2 regions of the Paenibacillus sp. GXUN7292 genome follow, and region 1 is predicted to be linked to the other one. Evidence: predicted binding sites of a transcription regulator. Region 1 holds the regulator's gene; the other holds the start of a gene.
The links. The regulator Rex, encoded in region 1, represses fermentation and respiration genes when NADH is low (regulators of the CRP and FNR family bind a similar motif). The targets are predictions, from matches to a motif close to TTGTGAAATATTTCACAA.
Positions count from the first base shown of each region.

Region 2: the regulator Rex is predicted to act here: its motif matches at 6,314-6,331, upstream of ACRRU2_RS18160 (cytochrome ubiquinol oxidase subunit I).

Region 1 covers NZ_JBOZWO010000019.1:97,513-107,082, reverse strand. The annotation lists gene ACRRU2_RS16520 (AAA family ATPase) at 1-342, opposite strand, end outside; gene ACRRU2_RS16515 (hypothetical protein) at 335-874, opposite strand; gene ACRRU2_RS16510 (DUF5590 domain-containing protein) at 1,117-1,635, opposite strand; gene ACRRU2_RS16505 (amidohydrolase) at 1,635-2,903, opposite strand; gene ACRRU2_RS16500 (redox-sensing transcriptional repressor Rex) at 2,923-3,579, opposite strand; gene dinG (ATP-dependent DNA helicase DinG) at 3,579-6,443, opposite strand; gene ACRRU2_RS16490 (hypothetical protein) at 6,458-7,165, opposite strand; gene panD (aspartate 1-decarboxylase) at 7,266-7,649, opposite strand; gene panC (pantoate--beta-alanine ligase) at 7,642-8,529, opposite strand; gene panB (3-methyl-2-oxobutanoate hydroxymethyltransferase) at 8,526-9,407, opposite strand.
Region 2 covers NZ_JBOZWO010000023.1:36,136-45,705, reverse strand. The annotation lists gene ACRRU2_RS18180 (hypothetical protein) at 1-168, shown strand, start outside; gene cydC (thiol reductant ABC exporter subunit CydC) at 188-1,957, opposite strand; gene cydD (thiol reductant ABC exporter subunit CydD) at 1,957-3,765, opposite strand; gene cydB (cytochrome d ubiquinol oxidase subunit II) at 3,774-4,787, opposite strand; gene ACRRU2_RS18160 (cytochrome ubiquinol oxidase subunit I) at 4,774-6,186, opposite strand; gene fumC (class II fumarate hydratase) at 7,325-8,710, opposite strand; gene ACRRU2_RS18150 (bifunctional 2-keto-4-hydroxyglutarate aldolase/2-keto-3-deoxy-6-phosphogluconate aldolase) at 9,009-9,570, opposite strand, start outside.

The sequences.
Region 1 (9,570 bases):
ACCTGGAGGCCCAGTCAGCAAAATGCCCTTTAACGGGCGAATGCCAAGCTTTGCAATCTGCTCCGGCTTGATCAAAAAATCTAAAGCCTCAATAAGCTCCTGCTTAGCACGGTCTTGGCCGCCAATTTCGTCAAAACTAAACGGCTCGGAGCTTATTTGGCGGTCATTTTTTTGCGTGGGCACTGCAGCTAGCTTCGATTTGCCTCTTGTTGCCGCAACGATAACTGTAGCTGCTAGCATACCTACAATTACGATCGGCAGCAAATTAATATTAATAACTACCAAGAAAATAAGCATAACCGGAATAATACCAATTGCTATCTCTTTACTCATATTACGCATTTGACCACGCTCCCAGCAGATGTGGCGTGCGAGGCAGCACCTTATGCAAAGCTCCCTCGTTATTCGTCAAAGTAATATATACATTATTATCATCAATATCCGTTTTAACTTGAACATTATTATATTTACTTGCGATTTGCTCAAGCGCCGTCGGAATTTGCGAGTACGTTTTATTTTCCATAGCTTCTGCTATTTGAAACATCGCCGATTGCCAAATGCCTTCAAGCTGAGCATTAGCTTCGGAATCGATTTGAAGCTTTAGCGTTCTATTGCCTATTACACGTTCTCCATTATGTGCAATCGTTTCATACACTTCTCTTAAATTAGCGGTAGGTGCAAGCTCAACATTAATTTCAATCCAATCACTATCGCGCTTCGGCTTGTCCGCATGAACAATACCCTGCACATCTTTTATCGCCTGCTCAAGCGGAGCTTGAACGGCTACTTGTTGGTAAATTGCCCAGCCGCCAAATAAGACCACAGCTGTCGCTAAAGCCGTGAGGAGAATTGGTTTAAATTTCAAATTAGACATTATGGCATCCTCCTGCTGTATATTAAATTTCGTATTTCTTAAATATAAGAAAGTATAAGTTTTTACACCTTATATCTGTCCTTATATTTCATCGGTAAACGCGCCAGTCCGAAGGACGGCGAAACCGTTTATCCTTGTATCACTTTTTCTATACGAAAGTATATCATATATATCAGCAGAAATGATGTTGTAAATACAGGAAAACGGAACATTACTGTTCCGTTTTCACTGCCCGTGTCGCTTTAACGTTCCGTTTTGTTAAGCATTTGATATTCGTCAATAAATTGTCCATCTGTCGCACGATAAAATGCATAATAGTATCGATTGTCTTTTTTCAATTGGACTTCCCATATGAGCTGGCCTTCCATAAAGCCTAGCTGTATTTTTTTTATAGCCGCCTCATCCGTCTGCTGCAGTTTACTTTTTATTTCATCTTCATTAAGCAATTCGGCGGAGCTTATTACAAACGGATCAATCTGCCTCCGTATAACTACCGTTAGCAATTGTTGATCTTCCGTCGTGCCGCTGACGATCCAGCTCGCTTCATCCCAAATGTACTTATGAATGGATTGAATTTCCGTAATCTCAGTCTGCTCCATTACTTTATGAATAGCGGCTTCTTTCTCTTGCCACAGCGGCTGCTGAATAGCTCTATAATATAAAACACAGCTTATAATAAGCGCAGCAACTGCGATTATTGTAACAATCAGCCAGCGCTTAGGATTCATGAGCGGCGGACGTTTTTTTTCGATAACTCTCATTATTGGCTGATCATGCGCTTGAAGCTGGCTTCCGCTTCAAACTTGATTTTTTCTTCATCCAACAGCAAGCACTCGCGATTGCGTACCAATTGTTTGCCGTCTATCCAAACGTGAAGCACATCCTTGCCAGATGCAGAGTAAACAAGATGGGACACAATATCCGTCATAGGATAAAAATGAGCTTGATCGATATTCAAAGCAATAAAATCTGCCTTCTTGCCTGCTTCCAGGCTGCCGATTTGCTCGTCCTTCCATAATGAACGTGCTCCGTATATAGTGCCAAGCTTCAATGCCTCGCTAGCCGGAATAACCGTCGGGTCATAGGATACACCTTTGTGAAGCAAAGCTGCAAAGCGGATTTCTTCAAACAGATCCAGATTATTATTGCTTGCCGGACCATCTGTGCCGAGCGACACACGCATGCCCGCTTTAAGCAATTGCGGCAATCTGGCTACACCGCTTGCAAGCTTCAAATTGCTGATCGGATTATGGGAAATCGCAACATCACGCGCGGCAAGCAAAGCAATTTCTTCATCGGTAAGATGAACGGCATGAGCAAGTAAAGTTGGGCAAGAAAAAAAGCCTAAACGATCCAAATGCTCAACTGGTCTAGCGCCGTAATCTTTAACGTTTTGCTCTACCTCTGCAATCGACTCTGACATATGAGTATGTAGGGGCAGGTTATAATCGCGCGCCGCCTGTACAAATTGCTCAATATAAGCCGGAGGGCAAGTATAAGGCGCATGCGGGGCCAGCATCGTTGAGATTCTGCCATCTGCTTTACCATTCCAATCGCGTGCGAAGGAGATGGCGTTTTGCAGCTTCTGCTTTTGCTCTTCCTCCGAGCAAAGCCCGATTACGCCTCTTGTCAGCATACCGCGCATGCCAGAGTATTCAGTAATTTCGGCAACTAACTCCATACGATCATACATATCTACAAATGTAGTCGTACCGCTTAGCAGCATTTCTACTTGCGCAAGCGCCGCTCCATTTTTAGTATCCTCAGCTGTATACTTTGCTTCCATTGGCCACATTTTTTCCGACAGCCACACCTGCAAATTTTGGTCATCAGAAAAGCCGCGCAGCAGCGTCATTGGCGTATGTCCGTGAGTATTGACCAGCCCAGGCATAAAAGCTTGCTTCGCACCGTTGATATGCTCCACATTTTGTTCAAGCAAATGCTGTGGCGGTTCTGCTTCGCCGATATAAGTAATGACATCATTAGTTACTACCATATGACCTTTAACTACCGGCTGCTCATCGTTCATCGTTACAAATAGACCATCTTTAATCCAAATTTGACCCACTCTCTTCAACTTCCTCTCGGTTTAAATAATAGGCAAGGCTAAGCAGCTCTTTTGTAAAATCCGCATGATGGATTCTTACCTCTTCAGGAACACGCAAAACGGTAGGGGCAAAATTAAGTATGCCCTCTACGCCTGCATCAATAAATTGATTAGCTACATTTTGCGCTTCCGGGGCTGGAACTGTAATAATGCCTATGCGAATTTCCTGTTCATCGATAGTTGCCTTCAGCTCATCCATTGGCTTCACAATCAAATGATTTATTTTTGTCCCTACCTTAGCAGGATGGATATCAAAAACAGCGGTTATTTTCATATTGTCCTTGGAGTACTGATTATAATTGCAAAGCGCATGTCCAAGGTTACCGGCTCCTACTAATGCAACATTTATAATTTGATCCACTTTTAAAATCTGGCGGATTTTCTCACTTAAATAGGTAACATCATATCCTATCCCCTTGCGGCCAAAATCACCAAAGTAGGCAAGATCCTTGCGTATTTGAGCAGGATTCAAATCAAGCTTAACCCCTAAATCCTGTGAAGAAATAGTTTGCACTTCATGATACTGCAATTCATTGAGCACTTGTAAATAAATCGGAAGGCGTTTGACAACCGCTTCGGATATTTTGGCTTGCTTCATTATTCTACCTCCACTTGAGCGGGATTGAGCCATTCTCTCATGCGTACAATCATTTGATCGGCATGCATCGTTTCAATTTTGGGTCCTGGCAGCGAGTACAAAAAGTGCTTTCCATAATAAGTCTCTATAACACGTGTATCATAAATAATAACGATACCTTTATCTTGTGCTGAACGGACTAATCTGCCAAATCCTTGCTTAAATCTGATTACGGCCTGAGGAATAGACAGCTTCATAAAAGGATTTTGCTTTTTGCGCAGCAGCAGCTCCGCCTTCGCTTCCGCTAATGGATGATTCGGCGGCTGAAAGGGCAATCTTACAATTGCCAGACAAACAAGTGCATCGCCAGGAATGTCCACTCCTTCCCAAAAGCTGCTTGTTCCTAATAACACTGTCATAGGATGCTGCAAAAACCGCCTTGTCAGCTTCGTCCTGTTACTGCTGTCCATTCCTTGTCCCAGCACGGTAATGTCGGTACCGGCCAGCAGCTCCTTCAATGGTTCATAGGTCATTTTGAGCATCCGGTAGGATGTAAACAAAATAAGCATTCGACCTTTCGTTTCTACGGCAGCGGCAGCAAGCGACTGCGCTAATTTTTCAATATACTTGTCGCTGACGGATGCCCCTTTCAATACCGGAAAATCTCTAGGAATAACGACCAGCGCTTGCTCCCTGTAATTAAATGGAGATGGCAATAGAACCGTTTTTAAACGACCCTGCTCCTTGTATCCTGATAATCCGAGCTGTTCAGCTGCATACTGGAAAGATTTTTGAACGGTTAAAGTAGCAGAAGTTAGTACAATACTATCTTTAACATCAAAAAAATGCTTTTGCAATTGCTCGCTGACATCTACTGGTGCAGCATATAATTGCACAGATCGAAACCGGTAAACAGGATTTGCTTCTATCCAATAGACAGAATCATTTTTTTCTAGCTTGACAAATATTCTAAGCTCATCCTTAATTCGCGTCAAATCACGCATAGCTCCATTAATATCAACTGCTAAAGCTTGGGATTGGCTTTCCTCTGCTCTTTCTTTTATATCATTGAGCATTTTATCAACCGTTGTAATTATACTGTTCAGCTCGATATGAACATTTGATTCTGAAGCAGCTATCGCTTCCCATTGCTTCGGCAGCTCTTGGCTGGAAATCCGATACACAACTCCGCCTGTATCTGCGTTGTCCTCTGAGCCATTTGACGTAAGCTGAAACATAAGCTCATACAAGGCATCCCATTGATCCTTAATCTCCTGCAGTTGGGGAATGACTGCATCAATCGTCTCTATCCAGGCCTCTTTATGGTCATCCACTTCTTCGTTCAAGCTGGAGCGAAGTGATAGCAGCATGCCAGTACGTGAATCCTTATATAATCTTGTGATGATTTGAGGCAATTGCAAGTAAGCAATTTGAATGCCAAGATGCTTGCCGGCTACATCCTCGACATGATGCGCTTCATCTACGATAAGATGGCGGTATGAAGGCAGCAAGCGATGATCGGCATGTATATCTGTAAATAGCATGGAGTGATTCGTTATGCAAACATCGGCTATGCTAGATTCATGCTTGGCCCGATGATAGAAGCAGCGCTTAAACCATGGACAGGCTCTGTTCAGACAAGAGTCAGCATCGCTGGAAACGGCTGACCAGTACTCTGCGCCGCGATTGCTCAAATTCAATTCTTCGTAGTCACCGGTTTCCGTCTCATTCAGCCAGACGACCATCTGTGCTCTCGTCAGCATATCATCATTCGTGCTGATTGGCTCCATACCGTTAACTTTAGCTTCAAATTTTCGCAGACATAAGTAATTTCCCCTGCCTTTAAAAATCGATGCCTTGAACGGAAACGGAAGCACTTCTGTTAATAAAGGAATGTCGCGATGACGCAGCTGCTCCTGCAAGTTGATTGTATGTGTACTTACGACAACTTTCGCTTCTTTGCGAATGCTATAATATAAGCTCGGGATTAAATAACCTAGTGATTTTCCTGTTCCAGTTCCTGCTTCAATTAATAAATGCTCGTCATTGCTGAGCGCATTGTAAACACGATGGAACATTTCTACTTGGGCAGTCCTTTCCTCATATTGAGGAAATTTTTGCTTAAAATTATGCTGGATCATATCCAAATATTGCTCAAAGCTTAATTGGCTTATATCCAAATCAGCAGCAGCCTCTTCGCGCGGCGGCTTTTCCTCTGTCCATTCCCGGGCGCGCAATGCAAATTGGCGATAATAATCATATTCGGCAGAGTCCAAAGCTGTTTCACTTGATACAAGCTGCTCTGTCTGCTGTATGAGCCAGCCAAAATCACTGCCGGCATCTATTAAGACAGATAGCCGCTGCAAAGTAAGCAGCGGCATCTGGCGCAGTTTTTTCATCATTTCGATAAAAATTAATGCAGTAGCCATTGCGTCACTGTCTGCACGATGCTGCTGCTCATGTGATACTTCAAATAGCTGTGCAACAACTCCAAGCTGATAAGAGGATATGGAAGGATATAATACGCGCAGCATTTCAATCGTGTCAAGCCTGCGGCCTACAAAAGGCAAATAGCCGCATTGGTCTAAAGCTCTGTTGAGAAATCCTGCATCGAAAGCCGCATTATGAGCGACAAGAACAGCATCATCCAACAGCGGAATCACATTTAGAATAACGTCATCAAGCATTGGCGCATCAGCAACAATTGCTTCATCAATGCCGGTCAATGAAGTTATAAATGCGGGAATTTCTACAGAAGGCTTTACGAACGAATTGTAAGTTTCCACAACCTTCAATTGTTCATCAACGATTACTGCAGCTATTTGTATGATTTCATCTTCTATTCCATGACCTGTCGTTTCCAGATCGATTACAGCATACTTCATTCATCCCTATCCTCTCACAAACAGCACAACTCCGTGCTCCCAAAATATAAAGAAAGCTGCTTCGGCTGGCTTAGACATGCTTCAAGATTATTTAATGAGTGCGCAAACTGCGGATAAACATCATAAGCTTTCCTGAAAAACTGCTCGGCAAGTGATAAATTTCGTTCAATCGCTTGTATGCAGCCTAGTGCATTATATCCCAGTGCAAGCCACTTTGGATAATCAGTCAGTACAATAAGCAACTGGAATTGTCGCTGTGCCTCATGCCATTGCTGCATATGCATCATGCTCATGCCCAAAAATAATCGGGCCATATTGCTCTCCGGGGCCAATCGGATCACTTGGCTGAATTGATCGGCAGCTTCTGAAAACATAAATAAATTATAATAGCCCTTGCCCTTATGAAGCGCACTTTCAGCATCCCAAGTCAATGTGCTGTTTGTTTGGCTAAATTGATAATCCTGAGCTATCTGATTTGCAGAAATCGACGATGAAACAGTATCGCTTTTTGATGACTGCTGCATATGCTCATCCATTTCTACAGCTTGGCAGCTATTTTGCGATTCGGCAAAGCAGGTCCATTTTTCCTCAAATTGCAGCCATTGCTCGATGCATAAATCACTTGCATGCTTCAGCTCAAGCAGCTGCTGATGGAACTCGTCCTTTTGTATTTCATTGGCACAAGGGTACTGCTCAATAATATGATCCAGCATCTCGTTCATCGTTGAAAACATATGTTGAAAAATGACGCATCCCGCCTTTGCAAATGAACTAAGGAGTTGATACGTACATTCTCTGTCGTTCAGGATGTTTTCATACTCATCAGACAATTGTAGAATGCGGTTCTGTGCCCATTATTTGAACGGGCTTATTGTTTTCACCGAGTATAACTACAGTCGGATTATAGTTCCGGGCTGCTTCCTCCGTCATCATTGCGTATGAAATAATAATAACCTGGTCACCCGGCTGAACCAATCGTGCTGCCGCGCCATTTAAACAAATAACACCAGAACCTCTTTCTCCAACTATAACATAGGTTTCCAGTCTTGCTCCATTATTGTTGTTCACAATCTGCACTTTTTCATTTTCCAAAATATTGGCAGCCTCCATCAGAGCTGCATCAATCGTTATGCTGCCAACATAGTTAAGATTTGCTTCCGTTACTGTGGCACGGTGCAGCTTGGACTTCATCATCGTTCTATACATGGGTCATCACCTCCACAGGCACTAATAAACTATTGTCAATCAATCTTGTTTTCCCAAAATATACAGCTACCGCGAGCAGCAGCTCCTTGTCATTGTCTGACAGCTTTTGAGTTAAATCGATTTGCTCTAGCTCAGGATAGGCGAGCAATTGCACATAGTCAATTTTCGCCAATGGTTCTTTATTAATTCTGGCTGTAACTTTTTGCAATAATAATTGTCCTGTAGCTGCACCATCCTGCTCATACAGTTCAGTCGCCATTCGCATAGCCTGCGACAAGGCGACCGCCTCAATACGCTGTTCTGCTGTCAGATAAACGTTTCTTGAGCTCAATGCAAGCCCGTCAGGCTCTCTCACAATCGGGCATTTTACAATTTCCACATCCATATTCAAGTCATGGACAAGCTGCTCGATAACGGCTACCTGCTGCGCATCCTTCATGCCAAAATAGGCTCTGCTTGGATTCACGATGTGAAACAGCTTGCTTACGACTAATCCAACGCCATCAAAATGCCCTGGTCTGGATGCTCCGCACAGCTGATCTGTAATTTGTGCAATCTTGATTGAAGTAAGCGGCTTTTTAGGATACATTTCCTCCACTGACGGCAAAAAGACAAGATCAACACCGCAGGCAGCAGCAAGCTCAATATCTCTTTCCTCATTACGCGGATAACGGTCCAAATCTTCATTCGGACCAAATTGCATCGGATTGACAAATATACTAAGCACAACAATTTGATTTTGTTCTCTTGCAGCACGCATCAAACTTGCATGACCTTCATGCAAAAAACCCATTGTAGGCACAAAGCCTACTGTTTTATCCGATTCACGCAAATCGTTTAAATGTGACTTTAAATCTTTTATTGTTCGGCATATCATCATGACTCGCTCGTCCCCTTCTGCTTGGCATCCCCATCAATATTTCCATATAATGCAGCTGGCGCCTCAGCCGCAGGCTGAAAGGCATGCTCTTCTGCAGGGTATGCTTTGCTCTTCACATCAGAAACGTATTGTTCTATAGCAAGCTTGATCGTAGTACCGACATCAGCATAGGTTTTTACAAATTTTTTAGGGATATAAGGCGATGAATATTGGATCAGATCATGATAAACAAGCACTTGCCCGTCACAGCCCCTGCCTGCGCCTATACCGATTGTAGGTATATTGACGCTGCTTGAAATCGCATAGGCCGCTTCTTCCGTCATCAATTCAACGACAATACTGAATGCGCCAGCTTTTTCAAGCGCAATCGCATCCTTAACGAGCCGTTTAATATCTGCTTCATCCTTGCCTTGAACTTTATAACCGCCTATTTGATGAACCGCCTGAGGGGTCAAGCCAATATGCCCCATAACAGGAATGCCCGCCTCAACCAGCGCTTTAACTTCTGATGCGATTTCTTGCCCGCCTTCAAGCTTTACAGCATGAGCGCCGCCTTTTTGCATAATTTGGGCAGCATGGCGAAGCGTCGCTTTTTTTCCAGCCCCATAAGTCATAAAGGGCATATCTGCAACGATAAATGTATTTGCTGCACCGCGGACAACAGCTCTGGTATGATAAATAATATCATCCAGCGTCACTGGAATTGTTGTATCATAGCCTAGCACTACATTGCCCAATGAATCGCCAACCAATATTACATCGATGCCGGCTTCTTCCGCAATTTTCGCAGAAGGATAATCATATGCAGTAAGCACAGATATCGGTTGATTTTGCTTTTTCATGTCCTTAATCTTTGTTATTGTCAGCTTTTTCCTCATCAGTACCATCCCCTTAAGGATATTTTAAACACAAAAAAACCTTTTAGCCATTGCTAAAAAGGTCCCTTAACTGAAAAGGAAACATTAGAGAACACCGCTTCCTTCTGTCTCGGTCCCTTCGGCTCAGAGCAGAGTACGCATTGTTAATCTTTTACAATCCGTG
Region 2 (9,570 bases), on a different contig from region 1:
AAAGACGGCACCGGCAAGCCCAAGCTTATAAAAGTGGAAGGACAAATAGAAGGCCGATTTATCGGCAAATGGGAGCCCGAGGAGCCAGGCATGTATGATGTCATCATCCATATTATTAATCCCGATATCCATGTCATCGTAAGAAAAGAAATGACCGTCGAAGCCTAAAGCTTTAACGGTCATTTTTTTATAACTGATCCAGTTCATACAAGCGTCTGTACTTCGGCTCACGCTCCAGCAGCTCCTCATGGCTTCCGCGCATGACGATGCGCCCCTGCTCCATAAATACGATTTCGTCCATTTGCTCCATCCCGATCAAATGATGGGTAAACCATATTAAGGTTTTCCCTTTTAACGTTGCAAAAATGGTATTTACAAGCTTGCGCTCCGTAATGGAGTCGAGTCCGACTGTCGGCTCATCAAGCAATACAATCGGCCTGTTCTGAAGCAAGATGCGGGCGAGCGCAATTCTTTGTCTTTCACCGCCAGAAAAGCGCTGTCCCATCTCCTCCATCCTCGTGTTATAGCCGTTTGGGAGTGAGGCGATGAAAGAGCCGAGTCCAACCTGCTCCGTCACCTGCTGCACCTCTTCGTCAGAAGCGTCTGGCTTGCCGAGCCTTATATTATTAGCGACAGATGTATCGAATAAGTATGGCTTCTGGTTAAGAACCGAGAAATCTGCAGCATCCAGTTCGCCAGCAGTAATACCGTTTAATGTGACCTCGCCAGACGATGGCTTCAGCTCGCCAAGCATCAGATTGAGCAAGGTGGACTTGCCGGCGCCGCTTCTGCCCAGCACAGCCATATTCAAGCCTTGCGGAATATTCAAATCAATTTGCTTTAATGTCAATTGATGCGAGCCTTCATATTGAAAGCTGACCTGCTGTAAAGCTATATCGATCGATTGCCGGTTGACGGACTTAGGCAGCGCAGCCCGAATGGCCTCTTCAGCCGCTTTTTCATCTCGGGCGCTAGCATCATCCCAACGGGATTGTCCCGATTGCTCCAGCTTATTCAATCTATTCAAAGAGTCCTTATAATCCGGTATTCGGTATACAGAGTCGCCTACTTTTACAAAGGCATCCATGAGCGGAAGCGCAACAAGCGCCATAGCCGCTATAAAGCTTGGCAGCAGCAAGCCCTGCTCAACCATGCCTGCTGCCCATATCGCCATCATAATGACTGCTGCAGCGGCGCTGCTGCGCGTAATAAGCTGCCAGCGCCATTCAGAGCGCCTAAGCTGCTGCTCCAGCTTGTTCATGGCGGAGCTCTGCTTCTCATAATCGTCCAAGAACTGCCCTGCGCGCCCGCTCAGCTGCCAGTCGCTCATGCCATAAATCGCATCAGTGAGCTGTGTATACAAGCGGTTGCGCTGCTGCTTGTATTGCTTCCTTCTTCTAACGGACAACCATAATGCAGCAAGCGGAGCAATAAACAGCCAAATGCCGCTATAGAGCGCCATCAGCAATGCAAACCAAAGATCAAATCTGCCGAGCAGCGCAATGACTGCTCCGTATACAATTAAAGATGACAGTGCTGGCAGAACTATTCGCAAAAAAATGTTTTGCAGCTGCTCGATATCCTCCGCCAGCAAGCCAAGCAAATCGCCGGATTTATATTTGCTTCGCATGCGAAGCGCCTGCGGTTCGACAATGCGATATAAGCGGGTTCTCATACTGGCTAGAATACGCAGTGCCGCACTGTGACCAGCTAACCGTTCCAAGTATTGAAAAATCGCTTTACTGAATCCAAACGTCCGGACAAGCACGATTGGCACATAGACCATAAGAATGTTTTCTGGCTGCAGGGAGGAACGCGATATCAAATACCCGGATGTAAACAGCAAGGCTGCTGCGGAAAGTATGGCAATAGCGCCAAGTACAGCTGCCGCTGCAAACTGCCAGCGGTATTGAGACATGTAGTAGGTAATCCAGCCGCGTCTTTTTGCCGCTTGCATTACAATTCCTCCCCTCTGCCTGCAGCGAGCAGTTTCGCATATACGCCATTCTGCTCAGCCAGCTGGGCATGCGTGCCCTTCTCTGCCAATTTGCCTTTCTTGATGACCCATACCTCATCCATATCCTTCATCCAATGCAAGCGATGCGTCGCCAGAAATACCGTTTTCCCGCTGAAAATACGCAGCATCGTCTGCTTTAGCTCCCATTCTGTCTCTACGTCCAAATGGGCAGTGGGCTCATCGAGAAGCAGCATAGGACGATTGCCAAGCCACGCTCTTGCCAGCGCAATACGCTGCGCTTGGCCGCCGCTCACAGCGCGCCCGCCCTCGCCTATGCGCTCATGTATACCGAGCGGCAGCTGCTCAACGAGCGAGCGCAGCTCAGCTGCGTCGATTGCCCGTTCGATTTCCTCATCGCTGGCATCCGGCTCATAAAAGGCAATATTTTCTTTTAACGTCATGCTGAATATATAAGGGTGCTGTGGGATATAAGCAAGCTGCTGCTGCCACTGAGCGAGCTTCTCGCCAGCAAGCGGCTCCCCATCCGCTTGAACCATTCCTGCGGATGGCTGCAAAAAGCCGCCAAGCACATGAAGCAGGGTCGATTTGCCTGCTCCGCTCTCACCGACAATTCCGATTTTCCGTGTGCCGCCAGCTACTTCTGCCTGCACACCGCCAAGCAGCTCACGGCCTTCTGAGCTGAGCACCGTTACATCCGATAAGCGAAGCATAGCGGTTGAGTTATGCTGGCTATCCATTGACTTGACGTTATTTGGCGCAGCATTATGGCTCTCTGAAGCAACTTGTCTGCCAGATGCAGCACTACTTTCGATTGCATATTGACTGCTGGCCGTGCCCTCACTCTCTGTATCCTTTTCCGTAATCGCTCTAATTGAAGCCCATGCTTCCTTGCCGTCTAACGTTGCATGATAGTCGGTGCCAAGCATTCGAATCGGCATAAAATATTCAGGAGCAAGCAGCAAAATTGCCAAAGCCGCCTCCAGCTGTATGCCGCCGTCGATAAGCCGCACGCCTAATCCAACCGCTACAAAGGCAATTGAAAGCATACTAAAGAAATCAAGCGAAAACGAAGATAGAAATGCAACCCGCAGCGTCCGCATTGTTGCTTTGCGATATTGCCCCGCTACACGCTCTACTGTACCTGCATGCGCTTTGCTTCTTCCTAAAAAGCGCAGCGTCTCAAGGCCTCGAAGCGTATCCGAAAAATGCTGCGACAATATTCGATAGCTTCTCCACTGCTTATCCGCTAGAGAACGGGCCGCCAGCCCTAATATAATAAAAAAGATAATGAGCACCGGCTGTGCCACAAGTAAAATAATGCCTGAAATCAAATCCAATCGGATGACAGCAAGCCATATTGCACCGGTAATGATGAGCATATCGATCATACGGGGAATCGACAGCTCCAAATAAGTTCTAACCCGCACAATTCCTTCCAGAGCAAGATTAACAATCTTGCCGCTGCCCTCGCTGGCAGCAAACCTTGAGCCAAGCTTAAAAAGCTTGCTCAGCAGCTGTTTGCCAAGCGCTTCGGTAGTTTTCTCTGCAAACCTTCCGGCAAAGCGCTGCTGCAGCCATACAAAAGTATGCCGCAGCACAAACATAGCCGCAAATAATAAAATAGGCTGAACTGCATCAGATACGGCAGCCCCATTAAATAACTGTGTGAGCGCATGCGACAGAAGCAGCGCTTGCGCTATAATTGCCAATCCCTGTAGGAAGGAAAACACCGATAACAGCAGCATTATCGGTGTAATTCCTGAAAGGCGAAGCCATTGTTTGTCCATACAAGCTCCTAGTATTCTAAATGATCTTTATTCGTAATGCGTTTGTGGAAGACGAAGTAGCTCCAAGCCTGATAAGCCAGTACGAATGGCAAGAGCACTGCTGTTACAATCGTCATCGCTTTCAGCGTATAGCCTCCTGATGCAGCATTGTAAACCGTAAGATCATAAGCGCTGTCGATAGAGCTTACCATCAGCCTTGGGAACAAGCCTGCAAATAAAGCTATAAATGTTAAACCGATCAGTAAACCGGTCATGCCAAATGCAAGCCCTTCTCTTCCTTTTCTAATAAACACATAAGCTAATACCGCAGCCACTGCAGTTAAAGCAACTAAAATATACATGATAACTCCGCGTTTCTCAAACAGATCCGTAGAAGCAAAGGTTTGAACAGCCAGCAGTCCGAGCAGCGCTACTGCGACAGGCCATACAACCGCAGCTGCCTTGCGTGCTTTGCCGCGAACGTCGCCTGTAGTACGTATCGAAATAAAGGTTAGGCCATGCAGCAGGCACAGTGCAACCACTGCCACGCCTCCTGTTACTGAGTATAGATTAACTATATCAGAGAATCCAGCTGTCATTTCCATATTTTGTCCAATCGGCACACCCTTAATCATGCTGGCAAACAGCATTCCGAAAAACAGCGGCGGGAAAAAGCTGCCAATAAATATCGCTGCATCCCAAACCTTTCTCCAGGCAGCGCCCTCTATTTTGCCGCGGAATTCAAAAGCAACACCCCGGCCTATTAGCGCCAGCAAAATCAACGTGAGGAGCATATAGTACCCGCTGAACATCGTGGAATACCAATGCGGAAAAGCTGCGAACATCGCGCCTGCCGCCGTTATAAGCCATACTTCATTCGCGTCCCAGAACGGTCCGATCGTATTGATAAGCACGCGGCGTTCCTTATCGCTTTTCGGCAAAATTTGAGTTGCCATGCCTACACCAAAATCAAAGCCTTCAAGAAAGAAAAATCCTGTGAACAAAACGGCAATTAGTAAAAACCATAACTCATTGAGTGACATTGCTGCCGCCCCCTTCCTGTGCAAACGGATCTACATCAGCAACTTGCTCACTCTCTTCACTAGCAGGGCCTTTGCGTGCTACCCGAGTAAACAAATAGATCGTAATGCCAAGCAAAATCAAGTATATCGACGAGAATGAAATAAGTGAGAAGAGCACTTGACCTGACGATACGTTCGGCGATACAGAATCCTCCGTACGCAGCAGCCCAAATACGGTCCAAGGCTGACGGCCAATCTCAGTCATAATCCAGCCAGCCGTATTTCCGATAAACGGAAGTGAAATGGCAAACAGCATTAATTTAAAGTATAGATTATTTTTCGGCTGATCCAGCTTTTTCCGCCATGTGAGATATGCGCCATACATAGCCAGAAGAATCATGGCCATACCGCTGCCTACCATAACGCGGAAGCTCCAAAAAGTCGTTTTGACCGGCGGGATATAGTTTCCAGGGCCATAGGTTTGTTCATATTGCTCCTGCAGCTCAAGCATGCCCGGAACAGAGCCGGAAAATTTGCTATAGTACAAAAAGCTGAGTATATACGGAATTTTAATCTCAAAGCCATTTTCTTGCTTATCAGTGTCGATAAATGAAATAACTGTCCAAGGAGCAGGGTCAGTGCTTCTCTCCCACATCCCTTCGCTCGCAGCCATTTTCATTGGCTGAGTCTCAACCAAATATTGCGCCTGGCTATGACCGAATTGTGCAATGGCAATAGAAGAAATGAGAGCAATGATAATACTGATTTTGAATGATTGTTTAAAGAAATTAATTTCTTGCTTGCGCATAAGCTTCCAGCCGCTAATACCGGCAACCAGAAAAGCACCGGTCGCGAACGCAGCGAATATCGTATGCGGAAACTCCCACAACAGCTGACCATTCGTTAATAGCGCGAATATATCCGTTAATTCTGCACGGCCGTCTACTACCTCAAAGCCGACAGGGCGCTGCATAAATGAGTTTGCCGCCAAAATCCAAAGCGCGGATAAAATGGTACCAATCGAAACGAGCCACATGCTCGCCAAGTGAACGCCTTTTGACAAGCGGTCCCAGCCAAACACCCACAAGCCGATAAACGTTGACTCAAGGAAAAAGGCAAGCAGCGCTTCAATCGCAAGCGGCGTTCCAAATATATCACCTATAAATCTTGAAAAATCAGACCAGTTCATTCCGAACTGAAACTCTTGCAAAATACCTGTAACAATACCGACGGCGAAGTTAATGAGCAGGAATGTCCCCCAAAACTTTGCCATTCGCTTATATAATTCATCCTTCTTGACCACATATATCGTTTCCATTATCGCTACGATGAGAGATAATCCAATTGATATTGGTACAAAAAAGTAGTGAAAAATTGTTGTAGATGCAAATTGCAAACGTGCTAAATCGACGACATCCATAGCTGCACTCCACCTTTTCTAAATGTATTAATCCTTTTAAATTACTTTGAAACAAACCCCGTCAAATGCTTACTTTCTAATTTAAGCATACGTCGCGATTGATTAATGTGAAAAAAATCACAACAATTTGTGAATTTATTCACAAATTCTTCAAAAGTTGAAGGAGAACAATTCGCAAGCTACATTATTCTCAATCAGTTACTCCTATTATACAAAATTATATGCAGATAAATATGGCTCTTTAGTGTCGTTAGTGACCGTTTCGTGGCACGAAATTGACAAACATGTGAAGTGTTAATATTTTACTAAATGGAATGGTTACTGGGGATGCGAATGATCACAAGAACGCGTTAATTTACTTTAACTCCGTTTTTGTGACTAAGATCATCTCTAAGGGTATCGCTTTATTGTGGATAGGGCAACAAGCAATCGAAAGGGATACTACTACGATCAAGTTTGGGATTCCGACCGCTGTTGTAGTCCAATTTTTTTGATTACATAACCCCTGTAAAGGATAATATTGGCCTACAAAGGCGGGCGCTGCCGCTTCTCCATTCCCAATCTTGCTCTTCGTTCCCCTTTTTTATTGCTTATTATTAGTTGCTTACAATTAATCGACACCCTCTCATTTGGAGATATACGCATTTTCAGCCTCATTTTTATTTTCAACCTGTGGCCAGGCGTTCCGTTATTCGCCCATTTTCGATCATTTTTCTACTTCGCGGACAGTGGTTCCGTTATTTGCCCATTTTCGACCATTTTTCTACTTTCGCGGACAGTGGTTCCGTTATTCGCCCATTTTCGATCATTTTTCTACTATGCGGACAGTGGTTCCGTTATTCGCCCGTTTTCGATCATTTTTCTGCTTTCGCGGACAGTGGTTCCGTTATTCGCCCATTTTCGACTGTTTTCCACTACATTTTTGTAGAATAGCGGAACGTGTGTCACTTTAATACTCCTAATTCGGCGTTTTTAGCAAAATAACGGATTTGCTGTCCAGTTGATTAGGCGATACAGGTATAGTGGGTGTAGCGGCGGAGATGGGGCAGTAATGGGGACAGACATGGCAGGGGTGGACATAAAAAAGCTTGATTAAGGTCCCCAATTGGAGCCTCAATCAAGCTGGGTTATTTATAACTTATTTGCTTCCAATCATGTTCTCTGGACGGACATATTGGTCAAATTGCTCCTCAGTTAGCAGGCCGCTTGCTACAGCGGATTCTTTCAAGGTTAGACCTTTTTTATGAGCATTTTTAGCAATGGCTGCCGCATTCTCATAACCGATATGTGGATTCAATGCCGTTACAAGCATCAGTGATTGTTCCAGGTTTCTTTGGATAACAGGCAAATTCGGCTCGATGCCAACCGCACAGTTATCGTTGAAGGAAACCATTGCATCCGCCATAAGCGCAACAGATTGCAGGAAGTTGTACATAATAACCGGCTTGAATACGTTAAGCTCAAAATTACCTTGGCTCGCTGCAAAACCGATCGTAGCGTCGTTACCAATAACTTGACATACAGCCATCGTCATCGCTTCGCTTTGAGTAGGATTGACTTTACCTGGCATAATCGAGCTGCCCGGCTCGTTCTCTGGTATGATCAGCTCGCCAATGCCGCAGCGTGGTCCGCTTGCAAGCCATCTGACATCATTGGCAATTTTCATTAAATCTGCTGCCAAAGCTTTAATAGCTCCATGTGTGTATACGATTTGATCATGGCTAGTCAGAGCATGGAATTTATTTGGCGCTGTAATAAACAATGTGCCTGTCAGCTCAGTCATTTCTTCAGCAACCTGAACCGCGAACTTCGGATGAGCGTTCAAGCCTGTACCTACTGCAGTTCCGCCGAGCGCCAATTCACGCATGGATTCAACGCTTTGCACTAGCATAGCTCTTGTTTTCTCAAGCATGGCATACCAGCCGCTTACCTCTTGGCCAAGCGTCAACGGAGTAGCATCCTGCAAATGAGTACGTCCGATTTTAACTATATCTTTAAAAGCTTCTACTTTTTCTTTCAAAGTAGCCGCTAAAATATCCAATGAAGGAACCAGCTGCTTTTCTACAGCCATAACTCCAGCAATATGCATCGCAGCAGGGAAGGTATCGTTCGAGCTTTGTGAGCGATTTACATCGTCGTTCGGGTGAATTCTAATATCCAAGCCGCGTTCTGCGAGCAAGGCGTTAGCGCGATTAGCTATAACCTCGTTAACATTCATATTTGTTTGCGTCCCACTGCCTGTTTGCCAAACTACTAATGGGAAATGCTCGTCCCATTTGCCAGAAATAATTTCGTCTGCAACCTCGCCAATAATTGCTGCTTTCTGCTCATCCAAAACACCAAGCTTCAAATTCGCTTGAGCTACTGCTTTCTTGACGTATGCCATTGCATAAACAACGTCCAAAGGCATTTTCTCAGTACTGATTTTGAAATTTTGCAAGCTGCGCTGAGTTTGGGCGCCCCACAACTTATCTGCCGGGACTTTAATTTCCCCCATCGTGTCCTTCTCGATTCTGAATTCCATTCCCTCAAACACTCCTTTAAGCTGATAATCTAATCTGCTAGCCTGTCTATTATCGCTACTTATCTGTTATAACTCGAATTTAGTGAAGAAGCAAGGATAAGAAATAGTCGGAAAATAGCTTCTCCCTCTTTCAACTTTTACATACTATATTTATCATACAAAAACATACATAACGAGAAATGCTGCCCATATCATTATACCAAAACATATACCAAAACACATTGCAAAAAGCGCCTCTAGAGAGTAGATGCTCCAAGGGCGCCAAATGCGTGTAGCAAGCTGACGCGACGCCAAGGAGCTATTGTCCTTTTGCCTCGCGATAGGCTGCCATATAATCAGCTGCTTTTTTCTCGATTAAAGAGAAATCACCAGTTTTTACTGCTTCTTTCGTTAAGTCGGAACCGATGCCGACAGCTACTGCACCTGCTTTGATCCAATCCTTCAAATTATCCAAGGATACCCCGCCAGTCGGCATAATATTGGCTTGCGGAAGCGGTCCTTTAATAGAAGGTATAACGCTTGGAGAATACAGATTGCCCGGGAACAGCTTCACGACATCGACGCCTAGCTCCATCGCCGTTTGAATTTCTGCTACCGTCATTGTGCCTGGCAATACAGGAATAGCATATCGATTGCACAATCTGACAGTGTCCGGATTAAGTGCCGGGGATACCACATACTCAGCGCCCGCCATAATAGCTGCGCGAGCCGTCTCAGGATCCAATACAGTTCCTACACCGATAATCGCATAGTTGTCTGCATCCGGAGAAACTGAGCTGGAATATTGTTTAGACAATTCCTCAATTGCGCGCAGCGCAAAAGGTACGGTCATCGTAATTTCAATCGCTTTAATGCCGCCT